Regions from separate parts of the Isoptericola sp. S6320L genome, predicted to be linked through region 2. Evidence: riboswitches for the same ligand, from Rfam matches in the RefSeq annotation. Region 2 holds a riboswitch; the other holds the start of a gene.

Region 1 (10,507 bases), on a different contig from region 2:
CCGTCCGCGCGTGGACCGGGATCCCGGAGCGACGGCCCGTGCAGAGCCCTGAGGAGCCCGTTGTGGGACGCGTCGTCGTCGAGGTCATGCCCAAGCCCGAGATCCTGGACCCCCAGGGCAAGGCCGTGGTCGGGGCGCTGCCGCGCCTCGGTTTCACGCAGTTCTCCGGTGTCCGTCAGGGCAAGCGGTTCGAGCTCGAGGTCGACGGCGAGGTGACGCCCGAGGTGCTCGAGGCCGCCCGTCAGGCCGCCGGGACGCTGCTGTCCAACCCGGTCATCGAGGACGTCGTGCGCGTCGCCGACGCCTCGGAGGAGTCCGCCGGGGTGTCCGCCTGATGAGCGCCGGCACCGTGGAGAGGACGCTGGCCTCCGCTCGCATCGGCGTCATCACGTTCCCCGGGACGCTGGACGACCGGGACGCCGCCCGCGCCGTCCGCCTCGCCGGCGGCGAGCCGGTGTCGCTGTTCCACGCGGACGGCGACCTCCAGGGCGTCGACGCCGTCGTGCTGCCCGGCGGGTTCTCCTACGGCGACTACCTGCGTGCCGGCGCGATCTCCCGGTTCGCACCCGCGATGGACGCCGTCGTCGACGCCGCCCGCGGCGGGATGCCCGTGCTGGGCATCTGCAACGGGTTCCAGGTCCTCACCGAGTCGCACCTGCTGCCGGGGTCCATGGTCAAGAACGACCACCTGCACTTCGTGTGCCGCGAGCAGGTGCTCTCCGTCGAGAACGCCGAGACCGCCTGGACCAACCGGTACACCGCGGGGCAGCAGATCACGATCCCGCTGAAGAACCAGGACGGCCAGTTCGTCGCCGACGAGCGCACCCTCGACGAGCTCGAGGGCGAGGGCCGGGTCGCGTTCCGCTACGTCGGGACGAACCCGAACGGTTCGCGCCGCGACATCGCGGGCATCACCAACGCCGCGGGCAACGTGGTCGGTCTCATGCCGCACCCTGAGCACGCCGTCGAGGCCGGGTTCGGCCCGGACAGCGCCGAGGGTCACCGTGCCGGTACGGACGGTCTCGGCTTCTTCACCTCGGTGCTGGCCTCGCTCGTCCACGCGTGACCACGAGAAGCCCTCGCATGACGGCGGAGGTCTGCGCCGGCACGGCGGAGATCGTCGAGGTGCCCTGGGGGGACGCCGACGCCGCCGCGCTGCGTGCCGAGGCCGTCGCGGACCTCGGGCGCCGCTACGGCGGGGACGAGGACGCGAAGGAGGTCATCGACCCGGCGAGCATCGTCGTGACCCTGCTGGCACGGGTCGACGGGGCCCCGGCGGGCTGCGGCAGCATCCGGGACGTCTCGGGCACCGACGACGGCCGCGGCTGGGGTGCCACGCACCCCGCGGCCACCGGTGAGGTCAAGCGGGTCTACGTGCTCGACGGCCACCGCGGGCGGGGCATCGCACGACGGCTCATGGCGGGTCTGGAGCGGGCCGCGCGCCAGGCGGGCTTCCGCCGCCTCGTGCTCGAGACCGGGACGGCGCAGCCGGAGGCGATGGCCCTCTACCCGGCCCTCGGCTACGAGCCGATCGAGTCCTACGGTCGGTACGCCGCCGAGCCCGACCAGCGCTGCTTCGGCAAGGATCTCTGACTCTCTCGTTCGGCAGTTTCGGCTTCGTTCGGCAGTTTGACGTGCCGAACGTGACGCGAGCTGCCGAACGAAGCGGCTGGATCGGCGGTGCTCAGGCGTGCAGCAGCGGCCGCACCTCGCGGCCGAGCAGCTCGACGAAACCCACGAGGTCCGGGTCGTCCGCCGTGGGCTGGATCGCGACGGCGGTGGCACCGGCGTCGGCGAGCGCGCGGACGCCCGCGGCGATCGCCGCCGCGTCACCGGCGGCTCCGATGCCGCGGTCCGGCGCGGCGCCCCACTGCGGCAGCTCCCGCGCCAGGCGGTCCTCGGCTCCCGGCCCGGTCGTGGCGATGAGCGTGGCGTGCACGTCGGTCAGCTCGTGCCCGGCCGCCCGGGCGGACTCCTGGGCCGTGCCCACCGCGGCGCGGACGTCGTCGGGCGTCAGCGCGTTCGCCAGGATCAGGCCGTCGCCGAGCTCGCCGGCCAGCTCGAGGGACCGTGGCCCGACACCGCCGAGCCAGAGCGGCACGTCGTCCGCGGGCGGCCAGTCGAGGCGGACGGCGTCCAGGTGCACGTAGCGGCCCGACGTCGTCACCTCCTCGCCGGCCAGGAGCCTGCGCAGGGCGTCGGTCGTCTCGCGCAGCAGCGTCAGGGGGGAGCCGACCTTCACACCCGACTGCGCCATCCACTCCTGCACCCCGTGCCCGACGGCCGGCACGAACCTGCCGGGGAACATCCGCGCCAGGGTCGCGATCTCCATCGCGGTGATCGCCGTGCTGCGCAGCGGCGCGGGCATGAGCCCGAGGCCGACGCGGACGCGGTCCGTCCACGCCAGGGCGGCGGCCGCCGAGGCGAGCCCGCTCTGCTTGAAGCAGTCCTCCCAGACCCACAGGTCGTCGAGACCGGCGTCCTCGACCGTGGTCGCCAGCGTGCGCAGGCTCTCGGGCGGGTAGGTCGGGACGAAGGCGACCCCGAGGCGGGGAGCGGGCGACGTGAGCGGCGCTGCAGTCATGGCCCCCATCATGCAACGGGGCACCGACGCGGTCGCGGTGCTCAGCGCTCCGCGCGCAGGTAGGCGAGCTGCGCGGCGACGGACTGGCGGGCGGCGGGCAGCACCGCGGCGTCGACGTCGGCGTACACGTGGGCGACGACGTCGTCCACCGTGGCTTCGGGGCCGAGCGCAGCGAGTACCGCGCGCACCTGGGCCAGCCGCTCCAGGCGGTGGGACCGGTAGGCCTGCACGGCCGCACCGAGGTCCTCGATGGCGGGACCGTGCGCCGGGACGGCGAGCCGTCCAGCACCGAGACGTTCCAGCACGTCGAGGCTGTGCAGGTAGTCCGCGAGCGAGCCGTCGGGCTCCGCGATGACGGTGGTGCCGCGGCCGAGCACCGTGTCGCCGGTGAGCACCACCGGTGCCTCGCCGGGGCCGTCGACCCGGAACGAGACGGAGTCGCCGGTGTGGCCCGGCGTGGCGACCACCTCGATCCGCACACCGGCGGCCTCGATCACCTCTCCGTCGCGCAGGGGTTCGCCCCCGTGGCAGTGCTCGGGGTCCGCCGCCCGCACCGGGGCGCCGGTCAGCTCCCGCAGCCGCGGCGACCCGGCCGTGTGGTCGGCGTGCCGGTGGGTGACCAGCACCAGGTCGACCGGGCCGGCCGCGGCCAGGGCGCGCAGGTGGGTGTCGTCGTCGGGCCCCGGGTCCACCACCACGCACGACGGCGATCCCGGTGCGCGCAGCACCACCGAGCGGGTCCCGTCGAGGGTCATCGGGCCGGGATTGTCGGCGCGCAGCACCGTCACCGAAGGCGTCACGCCGCCCATGGTGGCACGGCGCCGCGCTGCGTGGACCGGGGCGGTCAGTCCGCGAGGAGCTCCAGCGTGCGCACCCGACCCGGAGTGGCGTCCAGCGGCTCGCCCGCGTACGTGCCGGCCACCGGGACGACCATGACCTCGTCGACCCCGCGTCGTGCTGCGAGGTCTGCGATCTCCTGGCGGGCGGCCTCGGGCTCGCCGATCACCCAGCGGGACCGCATGTCGTCGATCATCTGCTGGCCGAGCCCGTCCAGCGGCGTCGCGAGCGCCTCCTCGACCGTCTCGGCGCGTCCCATCGGCCGGCCGGTGCGCAGCCGGGCCATCGCCCGGAGCTGGGGGAGCGCGCGCTCGTGCGCCTCGTCGGCCGTCGGGGCCACGACGGCGTTGACGGTGAGGAACGTGCGCGGCTCCGGGTGCGCGTCGCTCGGCCGGTAGCCGTCGCGGTACAGGGCCAGCACCTGGTCGATGCCGGCTCCGGAGAAGTGGTTGGCGAACACGTAGGGCAGCCCGAGCTCCGCGGCGAGCCGGGCGGAGTAGTCGCTCGAGCCGAGCAGCCACACGGTCGGGGAACCGGTGGCCGCCGGCGTGGCGCGCACGTCGTAGATCTTGCCGTCGGTCAGGCGCAGCCGGGCGCCGTCGGGCTCCATGAGCGCGAGGATGTTCTGCACGTGCTCGGGGAACCTCTCGACGTCCGACGTCGGTCCGGACGCCCGCAGCAGCGCCGTCACCACCGGGTCGGAGCCCGGCGCGCGGCCGATGCCCAGGTCGATCCGCCCCGGTGCGAGGGCCTCCAGGGCGGCGAACTGCTCGGCGACCACCAGCGGGGCGTGGTTCGGGAGCATGACGCCGCCCGACCCGACCCGGATTCGCGAGGTCCGAGCCGCCGCGGCGGCGATCATCACCGGCGGTGTCGAGGCGGCGACCGCGGCCATGTTGTGGTGCTCGGCGAACCAGTAGCGCTCGTAGCCGAGCTCGTCGGCACGCTCCACGAGGGCGAGCGAGGCGGCCAGCGCCTGGGCGCTCGTCTGCCCGGAGCGGACGGGGACCAGGTCCAGGACGGAGAGGGAGGGTGAGGTGCTCATCGCCAGGAGCAACCGTCGGGGCGCCCCAGGACTTCCCGGTACGGGTAGGGCGAGCATCACGCCGCTGCCGCTGCCGCCGGGGCTCCGGATGCGGCGACCCGTCGACGTGCCCACGATCAGGGCGAGGCAGGGGGCCGACGACGAGAGGAGGGACCCCGGTGGGCGGACGCACGACCACGGGCCCGATCAGCACCCTGCACCGCACGTGGCTGCGGCACCCGCGCTGGTCGTTGGCCGCACGCGGCGCGATCGCCGCGGGCATCGCCTGGTTCGTCGGGGTGCTCGCCCCCGCTCCGTTGTCGGAGTACCCCTACTACGCGCCGCTCGGCGCGGTGATCGCGACCACGAGCACCCTGGTGCGCTCCGTCCGGGACTCGCTCCAGGTCACCGCCGCCGTGCTGGCGGGTGCAGGGATCGCCCGCGCCGCCGACGCGTTCCTGTCCCCGGGAGCGCCGTCGGTCGCCGTCGTCGTGGGGGTGTCGCTGCTCATCTCCGGTTGGCGGTTCTTCGGGGAGATGGGCACGTGGGTCGCGACGTCGGCGATCTTCGTGCTGATCCTCGGCAACGCCGACGCGCTGGAGTACGTGGGGTCGTTCGCCGGGCTGGTCGCCGCGGGTGCCGTCGTCGGCATCGGTGTGAACCTGGCGATGCCGCCCCTGCGGCTCACACCCACCGAGGACGCGCTCGACCGGCTGAGCACCGTGCTGGCGGACGTGACCGAGGACCTCGCGAACGAGCTGGACGCCCGGCAGGACCCGTCGGTCGACGACTGGAACCGACGCCGCCACACGCTGCGACGGGCGCTCGACCTGGGACGCGACGAGAGCGGCCACACCCGCGAGGCGGAGCGAGGCAACCCTCGCGTGCGGCGGCACCGCCGCTGGGCCGACGGGCAGCAGGTGCGCATCCGCGAGCTCGAGACGGTGGTCGCCTCGGTGGACCAGCTGACGAGCCTGCTGGTCGACGCCGCCGAGCCGGTCGAGCTCGGCGACGGGTTGCGGGCCTCGCTCGTGCGGGCTCTGCGCGGCCTCGTCGAGGTCCTGCGGGCGGACGTCCGCGGGACCGAGCGCGGGCCCCTGGTCGACCGCTTCGAGGAGGCGGTGCAGGACTTCGACGGGCGGGTCCGGCGGGAGCCGCCGGAGGCGAGCGAGGAGCTGGTCTCGGCGGCGTCCGCGGTCGCGCTGCACCGCGCCGTCGCCGCGTTCCGCGGCTGAGCGGCCGCCGGTGCCGCTCCGTGCGGGCTAGGCCCGCAGCGCCTGGTCCACGTCCTCGATGATGTCCAGCGGGTCCTCGAGCCCGACCGACAACCGCACGGTCGCCTCCCCGATCCCGACGGCGGCGCGCCCTTCCGCGCCGAGCTTGCGGTGCGTGGTGGTCGCCGGGTGCGTGACGATCGACTTGGCGTCGCCGAGGTTGTTGGACAGGTCCACGATCCGCAGGGCGTCGAGGAAGCGGAAGGCGCGCTGCTTCGCCTCGTCCGGGGTGGCGCCGTCGGGCACCGCGAGCTCGACGGTGACGACGGTGCCGCCGCCGCTCTGCTGGGAAAGCGCCAGCTCGTGCTGCGGGTGCGAGGGCAGGTACGGGTAGAGCACCCGCGCGACCTCCGCGTGGCCCTCCAGGGCCTGGGCGACCTGGAGGGCGGCCGCGTTCTGGGCGCGGACGCGCACGTCCAGCGTCTCGAGCCCCTTGAGCAGCACCCAGGCGTTGAACGGGCTGAGCGACGGTCCGGTGTGCCGCAGGAACGTCTGGACCGGCCCCGACAGGAACTCCTCGGAGCCGAGGATGGCCCCGCCGAGCACGCGACCCTGGCCGTCGATGTGCTTGGTCGCGGAGTAGACGACGACGTCGGCGCCGAGCTCGAAGGGCTTCTGCAGGATCGGCGTGGCGAACACGTTGTCGACGACGACGACGGCCCCGGCCGCGTGGGCGAGCTCGGACACGCGGCGCACGTCCACGAGGTCCTGCATGGGGTTCGACGGCGTCTCGAAGAACACGACGTCGGCTCCGGTGGCGAGGGCCTGCTCCCACTGCTCGGGCACGTGCCCGTCGACGAGGTCGACCTGGACGCCCCACTTGGCGAGGATCTCGTCGTAGATGACGTTGGTCGAGCCGAACAGGGCGCGGGCGGAGACGATGCGCGAGCCGCTGGACACCAGTGCCGCCAGCGTGGTGAACACCGCGGACATGCCGCTGGCGGTCGCGTAGCAGGCCTCGGCGCCCTCGACGAGGCGCAGCCGCTCCTCGAAGGTGCGCACCGTGGGGTTGCCGTAGCGCGAGTACATGAACCGCGAGGTCTCGCCGGCGAACGCCGCCTCGGCGTCGGCGGCGGAGCCGTACGTGTAGCCCTGGGTGAGGAAGATGCCCTCGGACATCTCCTCGAAGTCGGAGCGCCGGTGACCGCCGCGCACCGCGAGGGTGGCCGGCCGGACGCCGTCGGGCAGCGGGCCGCGGCCGGAGCCTCCGGAGCGGGCCGGGTCTGCGCCCGGGCCCGTGGGGATCTCGGTGCCGGTCACGCCGTGGCCTCGTCGTAGGAGCCCCAGGGGAGGCCGCGCACCTTCCAGCCCTGCTGGTCGCGGACCCCACCGAAGCCCGGCGCACCCTCGAAGCCCTCGAGGACGTTGTACGACGGGCCGATGCCGGCGGACGTGGCCAGCCGGGCCGCACCGATGGAGCGCTGCCCCGAGCGGCACAGGAACACCACCGGACGGTCGGGGCCGACGCCCGCGGTCTCCAGCTCGGCCAGGAACGCGGGGTTGGGGCGCCCGTCCGCGGTGACCCACTGGCTGAAGACGGTGTCCTTGCCGAGCTCGCCGACGTCGGGGACGCCGACGGTGCGCCACTCGCCGTCCGTGCGGACGTCGACCAGGACGGCGTCCGGGTCGGCGGCGAGCAGGTCCCACGCCTGCTGCGGGGTGATGTCTCCGGCGTAGCCCTGCGCGGGGCGCGGTTCGAACGGCGGTTCGGTCGGTGGTTCGAGCGGTGCAGTCATGGCACTCCTCCCATCGGTCGTGGCGGTAGCACCCACGTCCGGTCCCGCGCCGCTGGCGCCTGCCTCGCGCGAGGCTCGACGGCGGCGGCCCGGTCCCGCGGGTTGCTGCGGCGTCGACGTGCCACGTCACTCGGCCGCTCGGGATGGTCTCCGCGATCGTACGACACGGCGTCCGGTGCGCGGGACGCCGGTCTCACCTCGTGGGCGCCCGGCGAACGGATCGTCGATCCTGGCCCAAGATGACCGCATCCTGAGACGACGCGCCCACGTGTTGACACCGTCGTCGCGCGCCGGTGACCATGGCGACAGGTCATGAGCGCCAGCGCGAAGCCCCGGCTCGCTGGCCGGCAACCCTCCCCTCGCGGCGGGGTGCCCCGGGTGACGACCTGGCTCCGCGCCGTCCGGCGTCGGGCAAGCGCGGGGAGGTCGCTCCCCGGGACACTGAGGAGGACCGCATGACCGCTCTCGCCGAGACCCCCGCCTGTACCGACGCCGACGCCGTCGTCGCGCAGCTCGCGCCCGTCCTGCCGGTGGTGGGCCACGACACGCCCGCCCCGCTGGTCGACGGTCGCCGCGTCCCGTACGCGAACCTCGATGTCGCCGCGTCGGCCCCCGCCCTGCAGGCCGTGGCCGACCGCGTCACCCGCACCCTGCCGCTCTACGCCTCCGTGCACCGCGGCGCCGGCTACCTGTCCCAGGTCTCGACCTCCCTCTACGAGACCGCCCGGCGCACCATCGGCGAGTTCGTCGGCGCGCGGGACGACGACGCCACGCTGATCGTGCGCAACACCACCGACGCGCTCAACCTGCTCGCGGGCTGCCTGCCGGCCGCCGACGACGGCGAGCCCGGCCGGGTGCTCGTCCTCGACGTCGAGCACCACGCGAACTTCCTGCCCTGGCAGCGGTCCGCCCGGGCGACCGTGCTGACCGGCCGTGAGACGGCCGCCGCCACCGTCGCGGCGCTGCGCGACGAGCTGACGGCGGGTGCCGCCGTCGGGCACGGGTACGCGCTCCTGGCCGTGACCGGGGCCTCCAACGTCACCGGCGAGGTGCTGCCGGTGGCGGACCTGGTCGAGGCCGCGCACGCGGTGGGCACCCGCGTGCTCCTCGACGGTGCCCAGCTCGTGCCGCACCGTCGCTTCTCGCTGGCGGAGACCGGCGTCGACTACCTCGCGTTCTCCGGGCACAAGACGTACGCGCCGTTCGGCGCCGGGGTGCTGGTGGGCCGGCGTGACTGGCTCGACGCCGGCACGCCCTACCTCGCGGGCGGCGGCGCCGTGCGCAGCGTGCGGGTGGACGGGACCGAGTGGCACGACGGGCCCGCGCGGCACGAGGCCGGGTCGCCCAACGTGCTCGGCGCGGTGGCGCTCGCCGCAGCCTGCGAGGCGCTGGCCGACGTCGACGCGGACGCGCTGCGCGGGCACGAGGACGCACTGCGCCGACGGCTCGTCGGGGGGCTGGAGGCGATCGAGGGCGTCGAGGTCGTGCGGCTCTGGCCCGACGCCGCCGACGCCGTCGGGGTCGTGACGTTCACCGTCGCCGGGTACGAGCCCGGCCAGGTCGCGGCCTACCTGTCGGCCGAGCACGGCATCGGCGTGCGCGACGGCCGGTTCTGCGCGCACCCGCTGCTCTCCCGGCTCGGGTACGGCGCGGGGGCGGTCCGGTCGTCCGTGGGCGTCGGCACGGCCGGCGAGGAGGTCGAGCGCCTGGTCGCGGCCGTGGGCGCCCTGGTGGCCGACGGCCCGCAGGCGCGCTACGACGTCGTCGACGGCCTGTGGATCGTGGTCGACGACCCGCGCCCCGTGCCGGAGGGCTCCGGGCTCGAGGGTCTGCTCGCCACCGCCGGCCCCGGCGGCGACGAGGCGTTCGGCTGCCTGCCCGAGGACGCCTGAGCCCGGAGCCTGCTCAGACGGTCGGTGCCGCGAGGGCCGCGCGGACCTCGTCCGCGGCGAAGCTCGAGACCGGCAGCGCCGACGTGCGCGCGGACCGCACCACGCCGCTGTCGTCGAGGACGAACGTGCCGCTGTGCTGCAGCAGCGCGACCTTCCGGAGGCCCGCGTCGGCGTGGTCGCCGGTGGCCCACACCTCGGCCAGCGGAGACCTGCGTGCCGCACGCCCGGCGGCCGTGGCCGCCTCCGCCGCGCTGCCCGGTGCCAGCAGCAGGAACGCTGCACCGGCGAGCTCGCCGGCGTCGTGCATGCGCTGGACCTGCGCCGCGTGCGCGAGGCACACGGGGCAGGTCGCGGACCGCATGAAGTGCACGACGGCGGCGCGCCCGGCCACGACGTCGTCGAGCTGCCGGCGCTCCCCGTCGGCGGACACGAGGGTCAGCGGGGGCAGGGTGGTGCCGAGGGCGGGGTGCTGGTCCTGCGGGGGCCGCGCGTCGGTGCTCATGGGGTCTCCTGCCGTCGTAGAGTGGTGGCATGATCGTCAACCGGCTTGCCTATATTGTCAAGGGGGTTGCGCATCGTGTTCGATGAGGAGCTGCGCCGGTTCTCGGCGGGCGCCCGCGACGACCTCGGCTTCCTGCTGCTGGCCGCCGCCGACGCCGTCGTCGCCGCGACGCTCGCGGAGGTGGCCGCCCAGGGGTACCCCGAGATCCGGCGGGTGCACGTGCCGGTCTTCGTGCACCTCGACCCGGACGGCACCACGATCAGCGCCCTCGCGGAGCAGGCCGGGGTGACCCGTCAGGCGATGACCGGCGTGGTCCGCGAGCTGGAGGGGCTCGGGTACGTCGTCACCGCGCCCGACCCCGGCGACCGCCGGGCCCGCCGCGTCACGCTGACCGGCCACGGCGCCGAGTACTGCCGGGCGGCGACCCAGGTCAGCGAGCGGTTGACCGACCGCTGGCGCGAGGAGCTGGGCGACGAGGCGGTGGACCGGCTCCGCGACCAGCTCCGCGGGCTGACCACCGGCCTGCCCGCGCCGAGGTAGTGCCGCGCGCGCCGAGGTAGTGCCGCGCGCGCCGAGGTAGTGCCGACCGCGTCGAAGTAGTGCCGACCGCGTCGAAGTAGAACCGCTCACCAGACCGGTGGGCGCCTCTCCGGCCAGC
Region 2 (10,507 bases):
CGGCCCGCCCAGAACGCCTCGACGGCGCGCTTGAGCTCGCGGCGCCGGCCGATGCGGGGGTAGCCGAGGATCGTGCCGCCAGGGAACGCGGCGCGCGATGCCGGGGTGGTGGGGGTGTCGGTCGTGGTGGTCATGAGCACTCCTGGTGTCGGTCGTCCCGCGTCGTGCCTCCTGCGGTGCAGGCGTCAGACGGCGGGAGCCTCGGTCGGGATGCCCGGTACCAGCGGCCTTCTGGCCAGGTCAGGGACGCCGTGCGGCGTCCGACCGCCGAGGTGGACACCCTCGAGCAGGTCCAGAGCGGGTCGGTACTTGTTGAACGTGTATACGTGCAGGCCGGGCGCGCCGGCGTCGAGCACGCGCTGGGCGAGCTCGACGGAGTACGCGGTCCCGTAGGCGTGCTGCGCCTCCGGGTCCGGCAGGGCGTCCAGCGCGTCCAGCAGGTGCTGGGGCGCGGGGACGCCGGTGAGCTCCTCGACACGACGGAGCCGGCGTGGCTCGGTCGTGGGCATCAGCCCGGCGAGGATCGGGATCGTCACGCCGGCCGCACGGGCCTCGGCGACGAAGTCGGTGTAGCTGTCCGCGGCGTAGAACAGCTGGGTGATCGCGAAGGACGCGCCCGCCTGCTGCTTCTCCAGGAGGCGCTGCACCTCCTGGGCGCGGGTGGTCCCCGCCTGGCGGTTGCCGTCGGGGAACGTGGCGACGGCGACGGTCAGGGGTCGTGCCGCGCCGCGGACGGCGGCGGCCGGGTCGGCGGCGCACCGCCGCGCCTCGACCTCGCGCAGCAGGGCGACGAGCTCGATCGAGGAGTGCACCCCGTCCGCCGGCGGGCGCCAGTCGGGCTGGTCGCGCGGCGGGTCGCCCCGCAGCGCGAGGAAGCTGCGGACGCCGGCCTCCAGGAACTCGTCGACGACGTCGGAGACGTCCTCGCGCGAGGCGCCCACGCAGGTCAGGTGCGCGATGGGCAGGACGGGCGTGCCCTCGAGGAGGGTCGCCACGACCTGGCGGGCGGTCGCGCGGTCGCCGCCCCCGGCGCCGTAGGTCACCGAGACGAAGTCGGGGTCCGCCGCGACCAGGCGGCGTGCCGTCTCCCAGAACTTGGGGGCGGCCTCGGGCCGCCGCGGCGGCATGAGCTCGAAGCTCACCGTCGGGCGGTGCCGTGGCGTCAGGGATGCCTCTGCGACCATGCGTCACTCCATCGGGCCTGGTGTTGAGCACCTTCGTCCTCGGGAGGCTTCCGTCGGAGAACGGGTTGCTGCGGCGTCGTCGAGCCAGGACTCTCGGCCGCTCTGGATGGTGAGACTCGATCGTAAGCCGTGACCGCGATGCGGTCGAGCCTGACCACGAAGTGAGACACCAGGTCGAACGCAGCGGGCCGCGCCCCCCGGGGGAGCGCGGCCCGCTGCGTTCGACGGTCGGTGACCGGGTCAGCGACCGATGCTGGACAGCTCCGCCGCCATGATGATCCGCCGGCGCTCGACCGGCTTGAGGACCTTGTCCTGCACGAGGTCCCTCGTCACCTGCTTGACGTGCCGCAGGAACGCCCGGTGGGTGCGGTAGTCGTCGTCCTCGGCGATCACGTCGTTGACGGTGCACCCGTCGCCGGTGTCCACGTTGGCCACGGTGCTGTCGTTGCCGTCGATCACCACCGTGGGCCGCACGTCGGAACCGACGCACCGGTCACCGTCCCGCGCGACCACCGTGAAGACGACGCCACCGGTCCGCGACGCGTTGCCCGCGCCGTCGGTCGCCCGGTAGCGCACGACGTGGTCGCCGTCGGACCCGACGACGAACGGAGCCGCGTAGCGCTGCCACGTGCCGCCGTCGACCTGGAACTCGGTGCGGTCCACGCCCGAGCCCTCGTCGGACGCCGCGAGCGTCACCGTCGCACGCCCGACGAAGCTCCCGCGGGCGTCGCGCTCCCCGCTGACGGACGCCGTCACCTCGGGGGCGACGGTGTCCTCCGGCACGTCGGACGCCACCGTGAAGGTGACGGTCCCGGGCGCAGAGACGTTGCCCGCGACGTCGGTCGCCCGGTAGGAGAGCGTGTGCTCGCCCGGGGTCGGCACGGTGAGCCGGGACGCGTAGCGGTACCAGGTCCCGCCGTCGAGCTGGTACTCGACGGACGCGACGCCGGAGTCGTCGTCCGTGGCGTCGAGGGTGATCGACGCGCTGCCCACGTACTCGCCGGCGTCGTTGCGCGCGCCGTAGACGGCGTGCTCTACCGTGGGCGCCTCGGTGTCGCCCGGCTCGGCGGCCACGACCGTGACCGTCACGGACCCGACCTCGGACACGTTGCCGGCGGCGTCCGTGGCCCGGTAGGAGACCGTGTGCTCGCCCGGCTCGTCGAGCACCAGCGCCTCGGTGTACCCGGTCCAGCCCGCCCCGTCGAGGTCGTACTCGACGGACTCGACGCCCGAACCGTCGTCGGACGCCGTGAGAGCCACCGCGGCCGAGCCCAGGTAGGCGCCGTCCGCGTCCTGCTCGCCGCTGACCTCGGGCTCGACCACCGGGGCGACCGTGTCGCCCCCACCGTCACCCGCGACCACGGTGAACGTCGTGACGCTCTCCGGCGAGACGTTGCCGGCGGCGTCGGTCGCCCGCGCCACGAGCTCGTGCTCACCGGGCTCGTCGACCACCACGGCCTCGGTGTACTCGGTCCAGCCCGCGCCGTCGAGGTCGTACTCGACGGTCTCGACGCCCGAACCGGCATCGGTGGCCGTCAGGACCGCGCTCGCGGACCCGACGTACGCGCCGTCGTCGTCCTGCTCGCCCGAGAGCTCGGTGGCCACGGTCGGCGCGGTGGTGTCGTCGCCGCCGCCGTCGCCCTCGACGACCGTGAACGACGTCGTCCCGACCTCCGAGACGTTGCCGGCCTCGTCCGTCGCGCGGTACGAGACGGTCTGCTCGCCGGGCTCGGTGAACTCCACCGGCGTGGTGTACGGCATCCAGTGACCGTGCGCGTCGTACTCGATCGAGGCGACGCCCGAGCCGGCCTCGTCGTCCGTGGCGGCGAGCGAGAGCGTCGCGGACCCGACGTACGCGCCGTCGTCGTCCTGCTCGCCCGCGACCTCGGCGGTCACGGTCGGCGCGGTGACGTCGCCGCCGCCGTCGCCCTCGACGACCGTGAAGTCGATCGACTGCGGCTCGGACGTGTTGCCGGCCTCGTCCGTCGCGCGGAACTCCACCGTGTGCGTCCCGACGGCGTCGACGACGAACGGCTCGTCGTACCCCTGCCAGCCCGCACCGTCCAGGTCGTACTCGACACCGGCGACGCCGGAGCCGTCGTCGGTCGCGGCGAGCGTCACGGTGGCCCCGTCGACGTACGCGCCGTCGTCGTCCTGGTCGCCCGTGACCTCCGCGGACACGGCGGGCGCCGTGGTGTCGTCACCACCTCCGCCACCGTCCTCGGTGACGACGAGCTCGCCGGCCATCGCGCCGTGGCCCGGGATCGCGCAGAAGTAGCGGTAGGTCCCGGGCTGGAGGTCGACCTCGACCTCGTAGAGCCCGCCGTTGGCGTCGAACGGGCTCGCGAGGATGTCGAGGTCGAGGTCGTGGTTGTACCCCTCCGTCGTCGTGTCGAACGTGAGCGTGTGGCTCATGCCGATCGTGTTGCCGGTGTCCTGGCTGTTCTCGAACACGATCGTCGCCGGTCCGGCGGTGGCCGTCGTCGGGAACGTCAGGTAGTCGCTGATGCTGTTGCCCGCCGTCCAGGTGAGCGTCTGCTCGGCGGCCGCCTCGGCCGAGGGCGCGTCGGCGGCAGCGGCAAGGGCGCTCGGCGGTACGGGACTCGTCGGTGGTGGGGCGGCCGCCGCCGGGGCGGCGACGACGGTGGCTGCGGTGAGCGCGGTGACCACGGCGGCTGCGAGCCGCCCGGCCCCGCGCGGTCGCGCGGTACGTCGATCCATGGATCTGCACTCCTCGTGCGTCGGGACTCCGGAAGATGAGGTGGCCGCCCGTGGCGGCCGGTCGGCCGGGCCGGCCGGTCGGTGACGTCCCGCACCGACCGGCCCGGCTGCGGCCTACAGGTCCGCCACGCGGACGTCGCGGAACTCGATCAGGTCGCTGGCGCCGTGGTTCTGGAGCCCGATGAACCCGCTGTCGAACTGGCGCAGGTCCGTCGGGGGGTCGCCCTCCCGGGAGGACTCCTGGCCGGGCGTGTTCTCGAACTCGTTGATGACCACGCCGTTGCGGATGATCGTGTACTCCTGGCCGACCACCCGGATCTCGTACTCGTTCCACTCGCCCTTCGGCTTCTCGCCGCCGGCGTCGAGACCGACCGGGTCGAAGTTGTAGACCGAGCCGGTCTTCTGCGGCTCGCCCGTCGGGCCGTCGTAGATCTGGATCTCGTGGCCGCAGGAGATCGCGACCCACGCCGCGTCCTGCCCGTCGGCGCACTCGGCGTCGCCGGGGTCCGTCGGGTCCGGGAACCGGGTGAACACGCCGGTGTTGGCGAAGTGGTCACCCTCCGACACGTCGCGGTAGAGGAGCTTCACGGAGAAGTCCTCGAGCTCCTCGGCCTCGTACCAGAGCATCCCGAGACCGCCGCTGGAACGCAGCGACCCGTCGGGCTGCAGGTCGAACCTGCCCCCGGGCGCCTGCTCCCAGTCGAACAGCGAGTCCCGCGTCCCGTCGAAGATCGTGCGGTAGCCGCCCGGCTCCACGCCGATCTGGGAGCGTGCCGCCCAGTCCACCAGGTCTCGGCGCTCGCGCCGCGAGATCTCGCCGTCGTCGAACAGGCCCCTCGACACGGACTTCACGTGCCGCAGGAACTGCTGGTGGGTACGCCACTCCTTCTCGTCCTGGATCAGGTCGTTGATCGTGCAGCCGCCCAGGTCGACGTTCTCGACCCCGGAGTCCGTGTCGCCGAAGAAGACCGTGTCCCGGTCGTCGGGCAGCGTGCACGTCGTGGCCGCGTCCGCCGTCGTCCTCGACTTCGTCCCGTCGGCGTAGGTGACCGTCAGCGTGGCCTCGTAGTCGCCGACCCGCGGGTACGTGTGCTCCGGGTTCGCCCGGGTCGAGGTCGTCCCGTCACCGAAGTCCCAGTGGTAGGACACGCCGCCGGACCGCTCTCCCTCGAAGGCCACCGTCAGCGGGTCGCCCTGGATGCTCGCACCGGTCGCGGTCGCGGCCGGGGTGGGTGCCCCACCCGTGTACGAGATCCGGAGGAGCTTCTGGTTCGGGTCGAGGCTGAAGAACCCGCTCGCGTAGTCGAGCATGTACAGGGCGCCGTCCGGACCGAACTTCGCGTCCATCCAGCTCTGCAGCAGCTCGTCGCCGCGGCCACCCGGGATGATGTGCCGCAGGTCCTCGGCGAAGGCGGGCGCACCCTGGTCGGGCACCTGCTCCGGGTCGATCGTCACCGCGACGCGGTTGTTCGAGTTCGACTGGTCGCCGAGGAACCACTTGCCCTCCCAGTACGACGGCCAGGCGACGTCGCTGTCCGGGTCGACCTGCGACGAACGGTACGTGGGGCCCGTCATCACGGCCTGCCCACCACCGCTCAACCACGGGAACGTGTAGGTGGCCTCGTCGTCCTCGTACGACGGGATGCCGTCCTCGCCCTCGGGAAAGACAGGGCCACCACCGCTGGGGGAGTACCAGATCATGTTGTCGCGCACCGGTGGCACGTCGACCAGACCGGTGTTGTGCGGCGAGGTGTTCTTCGGGGCGTCGCAGTCGTACCAATCGGTCAGGACGCTCGCGTCCTCGTCGCTGCGGTCGCGGTAGGGCTGCTTGTCGCCCATGCAGTACGGCCAGCCCTGGTTGCCGGCCGAGGTGATGATGGTCGCCGTCTCGTACTTCGCCGGTCCCAGCTCCGGGTCCGGCGATCCGGCGTCTGGACCGACCCACGCGGCGGTCAGCCAGTCGGTGTCCGGGTCGATCTGCAGGCGCGAGATGTTGCGTACGCCCATCACGTAGATCTCGGGCCTGGTCTTGTCCGCGGGGTACTCACCCACGGGGAACAGGTTGTCGTCCGGGATCGTGTACGTCCCGTCGTCCTCCGGGTGGATCCGCAGGATCTTGCCGTTGAGGCTGTTGGTGTTGCCCGAGGTCCGGCGCGCGTCCTGGAACCCGAACCCGGCGTACTCCTGCGTCCAGTTGTTGGCGGAGTACCCGTCGGACCCGCCGGACGAGGTGTTGTCGCCCGAGCCGACGTAGAGGTTCCCCGCGTCGTCGAACGCCATGCCGCCGCCGGCGTGGCAGCAGCTGTGGATCTGCGCCTCCCACTCGAGCAGGTCGACCCGGCTGTTCGGGTCGATGCGCGGACCGTCGGGGTCGTAGGTGAAGCGGGAGATCGTGCGCATGCCCACGCGGCGCTCGGTGTCGATCGACTCGTGGGGCATCCAGTAGACGTAGAGCCAGCTGTTGTCGGCGAAGTCGGGGTCGGGCACGATCCCGAGCAGCCCTTCCTCGTTCTTCACGAGCTCGCCGCCGCTGCCACGGTTACCCATGACGTCGAGCGTCGTCAGCAGCGACGCCTGCCCGGTGTCCGGGTCCCACTGGTGGATGGTGCCGCATCCCAGCCCGACGTCGGGGTCGTCCCACGACGGGACCGGCCCGGAGGGGCACGCCCCCCGGCCGACGTAGAACGCGGTGCCGTCGGCCGCCACGGTGAGCCCGTGCGGCTCGCCGACCTGGTCCAGCTCGCCCTCGGAGTTCTCCGCGGTGAGCCGGTCGATGCGGTAGTTCGAGGCGATCGTCGCCTGGCAGTCGCCGCGGACCACGCCGGTGGTCCACTGCAGGGCACCGAGCAGGTGGTCGCGGAACGCGTCGTCGGACCAGCTGTCGGCGGTGCCGCCCATGCCGGTGTAGAAGGACCGGCCGCCGTCGTAGTCGTGGCACCAGGACTGCGGCTGGAAGGGGGACGTCCCCGGGCCGGAGTCGGCACCCGGCTCGAGCTGGGCGACCGTGTGCACCTCGCCGGACGGGTCGTCCGCCCAGCTCAGCCACCGGTCCTCGCGGTCCCAGGTCAGGGGGAGGTCCTTCGTTGCGGGGTGCTGGCGGTCGACGAGGTCGACGGTGCGTTCCTCGACGGGCAGCTCCGGTGCGGGCTGGTCCACCGACTCGGCGTCGAGCAGCGCGATCTCGGCGAGCTGGAGGAGGTCGTCCCCCGCGGTCTCGCTGAACTCGAAGCGGTACCACCCGTAGGCGGTCCCGGACTCGGCGTCGAAGTCGCGGGCCTGGAAGCGCTGGGGGAAGTCCTGGTCGGTGCGCGAGTCCACGTCCTCCCACACCTCCCCGTCCTCGGAGCCCTGCAGCGTCCACGACTGCGGGTCACGGCCGTCGAAGTCGTTGGCCGACGTCAGGGTGTAGCGAGCGATCTCGGTGGGCTCCTCGAGCTCCAGCGTGACCGTCGCGCTCGGTTCGAACGCGAGCCACTTCGAGCCCGGGTCCCCGTCGACGAGGTTGCTCGCGCTCTCGTCCGGTGGGTTCTCCGCGGTCGCGGTCACTTCGGCGACATCCGCGGGGTCCGGCTGCGCACCCGCGATCCGGGCACCGACGAGGCCCGTGAACCACTGCGACGCCTCCTGCGCCCGGGCGGCGTCGCGCACACCCAGGTATCCGCCGCCGTCGCTCACGAAGCCCTGCAGCGCCGCCTCCTGCGCGGCGTCGAGCTCGACACCCTGCGAGGAGAGCTGGACGACGCCGCGGTACTCGGCGAGCGACGCGTCGGTGAAGACACCGGGGTCGGAGGACGTCTCCACGGTGAACCCGTTCGCGGCGCCGATCTCCGCCAGCGCGGCCGTCGCCGCGGTGACGGGGTCGTCCTGCGCGTCCGGCGCACCGTGGAAGACGAGGACGCGGGCGCCACCGGCGCCCGCCACCGCGGTGCGCGGCGCGCCGTGCGGCCCGGCGGTGACGTCGGGGGTCGCGGTGGCCGGCTGGGCCGCGGCGGGGACCGTGGTCATGCTGACGACGAGCGCTGCGCCCGCCAGGCCGACGGCCATGGTCGTGGGCGCTCCCGGCCGGGCCCGCCCTCTCGTTCTCGTTGCTCGTGCTGCTAGCACTCTCCAACTCCTTCGTCATCGGTGCGGTGCGTGCGCCCGGGGTGGACCCGGGTGTCGAGCGCCTCTCGGTACCCCCGGGTCAGGGGGCGGTGTCGGGCATGGCGTGCTCCTCGTGCGAGCCGTGGTCCTGGAAGCGGTCGATCGACGCCTGCGCACCGGGCGGCATGCTTCCGTCCGCGTTGCGCACGAGGAAGATGCCCGCCATGCCGCCGTCGGCGTGGAACTGGACGTGGCAGTGGTACATCCACGCCCCGGGTCCGACGCCGAGCCCGGCGACGACCTGGAAGCCGAACGAGTCCCCGGGATTGAGGTCACGGTTGTCGACGACCTGGCTCGGGTCGTCGCGGTTGGCCAGGAGGCCGGTGCGGTTGTTCACCCAGCGGTGGGCGTGCAGGTGGAAGGTGTGGAACGTGTTGCCGTGGCCGATGCAGATGAACTCGACCCGCTCGCCGAGGTTCGCCTCGAACATGGGGGTGTCCGGAGCCATCCGGTTGTTGATGAGCATGTCGTTGAAGACCACGGTGAACTGCCGCTCGGGGAGCACGTCACCGACGCGGCGGACGACGAGCGCGCCGTAGAGCCCGGCCGCGATCCCGGGGGTGCCGTGCGGGCCCCAGGCGTGGTCGTGGTAGTGCCAGTAGCCGGCGCTCCCGGGCATCCAGATGCCCCGGTCCCGCCGCGGGGCGACGGTCGACCAGACGTAGGTGCGCGTCTCGCCCGGTTCGTTGAAGGAGTCGTTGAAGGGGCTGCCGTCGCTGTCGACGTCGTAGTTGACACCGTGCGGGTGGATGGACAGCCGCTGGTCGGTGGTGTTGACGAGCGTGATCTCCAGCGTCTCGCCCTCCCACATCTCGAGGATCGGGCCGGGGACGGTGGCCTTGCCGGGCTCGAACCCGTAGCCCACGGTCTTCGCGTCGATCCGCTCGGCGTACAGGGTGATGCGCCGGACCTGGTCGGTCGTCGCGTCAGCGGCGGCTGCCGGGGCGGCGGTGACGAGCCCGTCCGCACCGAGCGCCACCGCGGTCACCGCGCCCGTGGCGACGGTGCCCGCCGCCCCGGTGAGCAGTGCCCGTCGTGACAGCGCCGTCAGACGTGGCTGGGTGGTCGGCTCACTCATCGGTCTCCCTCTCGACGGCAGGCCGTCGAGCCGGTCACGACGTCATCGCGTCGGGGCCGACCCGCGCTCCGTCACGCGATCGTCGGTCCAGGCGCCTGCCCACCGTGGCCGGCGCCCGTGGCCCCGCAGGTTTCCAGGGGCAATGAAAGACAGCACAACCCACCGGCGTCGAACTGTCAAGCGTTACGCAGAAGTATTATCAAACGCGGCAGAAGTAGCGTTGGATGAAGCACCTTTTGTCTTCGATGCGCCAGATGGACGAGCGCGAGAGGGCTGACCGGTTCGCCGGGGCCTAGGCTGCGGGCATGGACACCGAAGAGCGCCTTGCCGTCTTCCTCGACTACGAGAACCTCGCGCTCGGCGCCCGGGAGCACCTGGGCGGGATGCAGTTCGACTTCCAGCCGATCGCCGACGCCCTCGCGGTGCGCGGCCGGGTGGTCACGCGGCGCGCGTACGCGGACTGGTCGTACTTCGACGAGGACCGGCGGATGCTGACCCGGCACCAGGTCGAGCTCATCGAGATGCCCCAGCGCATGGGCGCGTCCCGCAAGAACGCCGCCGACATCAAGATGGTCGTCGACGCCATCGAGATGGCCTTCGAGCGGGAGTACATCTCGACGTTCGTCATGTGTACAGGCGACTCCGACTTCTCCCCGCTCGTGCACAAGCTCCGCGAGCTCGACAAGCGCGTCATCGGTGTCGGGGTCGAGAAGTCCACCTCGCGCCTGCTGCCGTCCGCCTGCGACGAGTTCCTCTTCTACGACCGGCTCGAGGGCGTCGAGGTGCCCGACGAGTCCGAGGCCCCGCAGAAGAAGAGCCCCGCCCGTCGCTCCGGCTCCGGCCGCTCGAGCAGCGCCCGCTCCACGACCGGGCGAGCCAAGGCCGGGGCAGTCGCGGAGGAGCTCCCGCCCGCCGAGGAGGCCACGCCGACCGCGACCTCGGCCACGGCGTCCGGGACGACGTCGGGCGGCAGGACCCGCCGCAAGAAGCCCGAGATCACGCTGCCCGAACCGGTCGACGTCCCGGACCGGGCCCCGGAGCCCGCCAACGACGAGGACGACGATGCCCCCACCGGCGAGCCGCCCACGATGGAGGTCAAGGTCGCCCAGACCCTCGCCGGGCTGCAGGGCTCGGCGTCCGGCTCGGTGACCGCCTCGCAGCTCAAGCGCACGCTGGTACGCAAGGAGCCCACGTTCAGCGAGTCCGACTACGGCTTCCGCACGTTCGGTGAGTTCCTGCGCTACCTCGCCGACCGGGACGTCATCGTGCTGAGCGACGGCCCGTCGTCCGGCGACCCGGTGGTCGAGCTCCCCGAGCAGCCCGACAGCGCCAAGGCGTTCGACCTGCTGCGCGCCGTCGTCCAGGAGGCGGGCGGCACCGC

What was found. A riboswitch is a leader RNA that binds a small molecule or an ion and turns the genes downstream of it on or off. The one in region 2 is predicted to bind S-adenosylmethionine.
Region 1: it holds a riboswitch for S-adenosylmethionine, as region 2 does, so the genes downstream of both, MWU57_RS11655 (aminotransferase class V-fold PLP-dependent enzyme) here and MWU57_RS03590 (methylenetetrahydrofolate reductase) in region 2, are expected to answer to the same signal.

The regions. Positions count from the first base shown of each region.
Region 1 is NZ_JALKAT010000019.1:54,132-64,638, forward strand. It holds gene purS (phosphoribosylformylglycinamidine synthase subunit PurS) at 63-335, shown strand; gene purQ (phosphoribosylformylglycinamidine synthase subunit PurQ) at 335-1,066, shown strand; gene MWU57_RS11620 (GNAT family N-acetyltransferase) at 1,084-1,593, shown strand; gene MWU57_RS11625 (LLM class flavin-dependent oxidoreductase) at 1,685-2,584, opposite strand; gene MWU57_RS11630 (MBL fold metallo-hydrolase) at 2,626-3,393, opposite strand; gene MWU57_RS11635 (LLM class flavin-dependent oxidoreductase) at 3,429-4,466, opposite strand; gene MWU57_RS11640 (aromatic acid exporter family protein) at 4,625-5,680, shown strand; gene MWU57_RS11645 (O-succinylhomoserine sulfhydrylase) at 5,708-6,979, opposite strand; gene MWU57_RS11650 (rhodanese-like domain-containing protein) at 6,976-7,455, opposite strand; SAM riboswitch class IV at 7,764-7,879, shown strand; gene MWU57_RS11655 (aminotransferase class V-fold PLP-dependent enzyme) at 7,911-9,347, shown strand; gene MWU57_RS11660 (redoxin family protein) at 9,361-9,849, opposite strand; gene MWU57_RS11665 (MarR family winged helix-turn-helix transcriptional regulator) at 9,925-10,389, shown strand; gene MWU57_RS11670 (amidase) at 10,476-10,507, opposite strand, start outside.
Region 2 is NZ_JALKAT010000003.1:179,539-190,045, forward strand. It holds gene metE (5-methyltetrahydropteroyltriglutamate--homocysteine S-methyltransferase) at 1-134, opposite strand, end outside; gene MWU57_RS03590 (methylenetetrahydrofolate reductase) at 186-1,184, opposite strand; SAM riboswitch class I at 1,190-1,297, opposite strand; gene MWU57_RS03595 (OmpL47-type beta-barrel domain-containing protein) at 1,425-3,905, opposite strand; gene MWU57_RS03600 (ThuA domain-containing protein) at 4,020-7,949, opposite strand; gene MWU57_RS03605 (multicopper oxidase domain-containing protein) at 8,089-9,126, opposite strand; gene MWU57_RS03610 (NYN domain-containing protein) at 9,432-10,507, shown strand, end outside.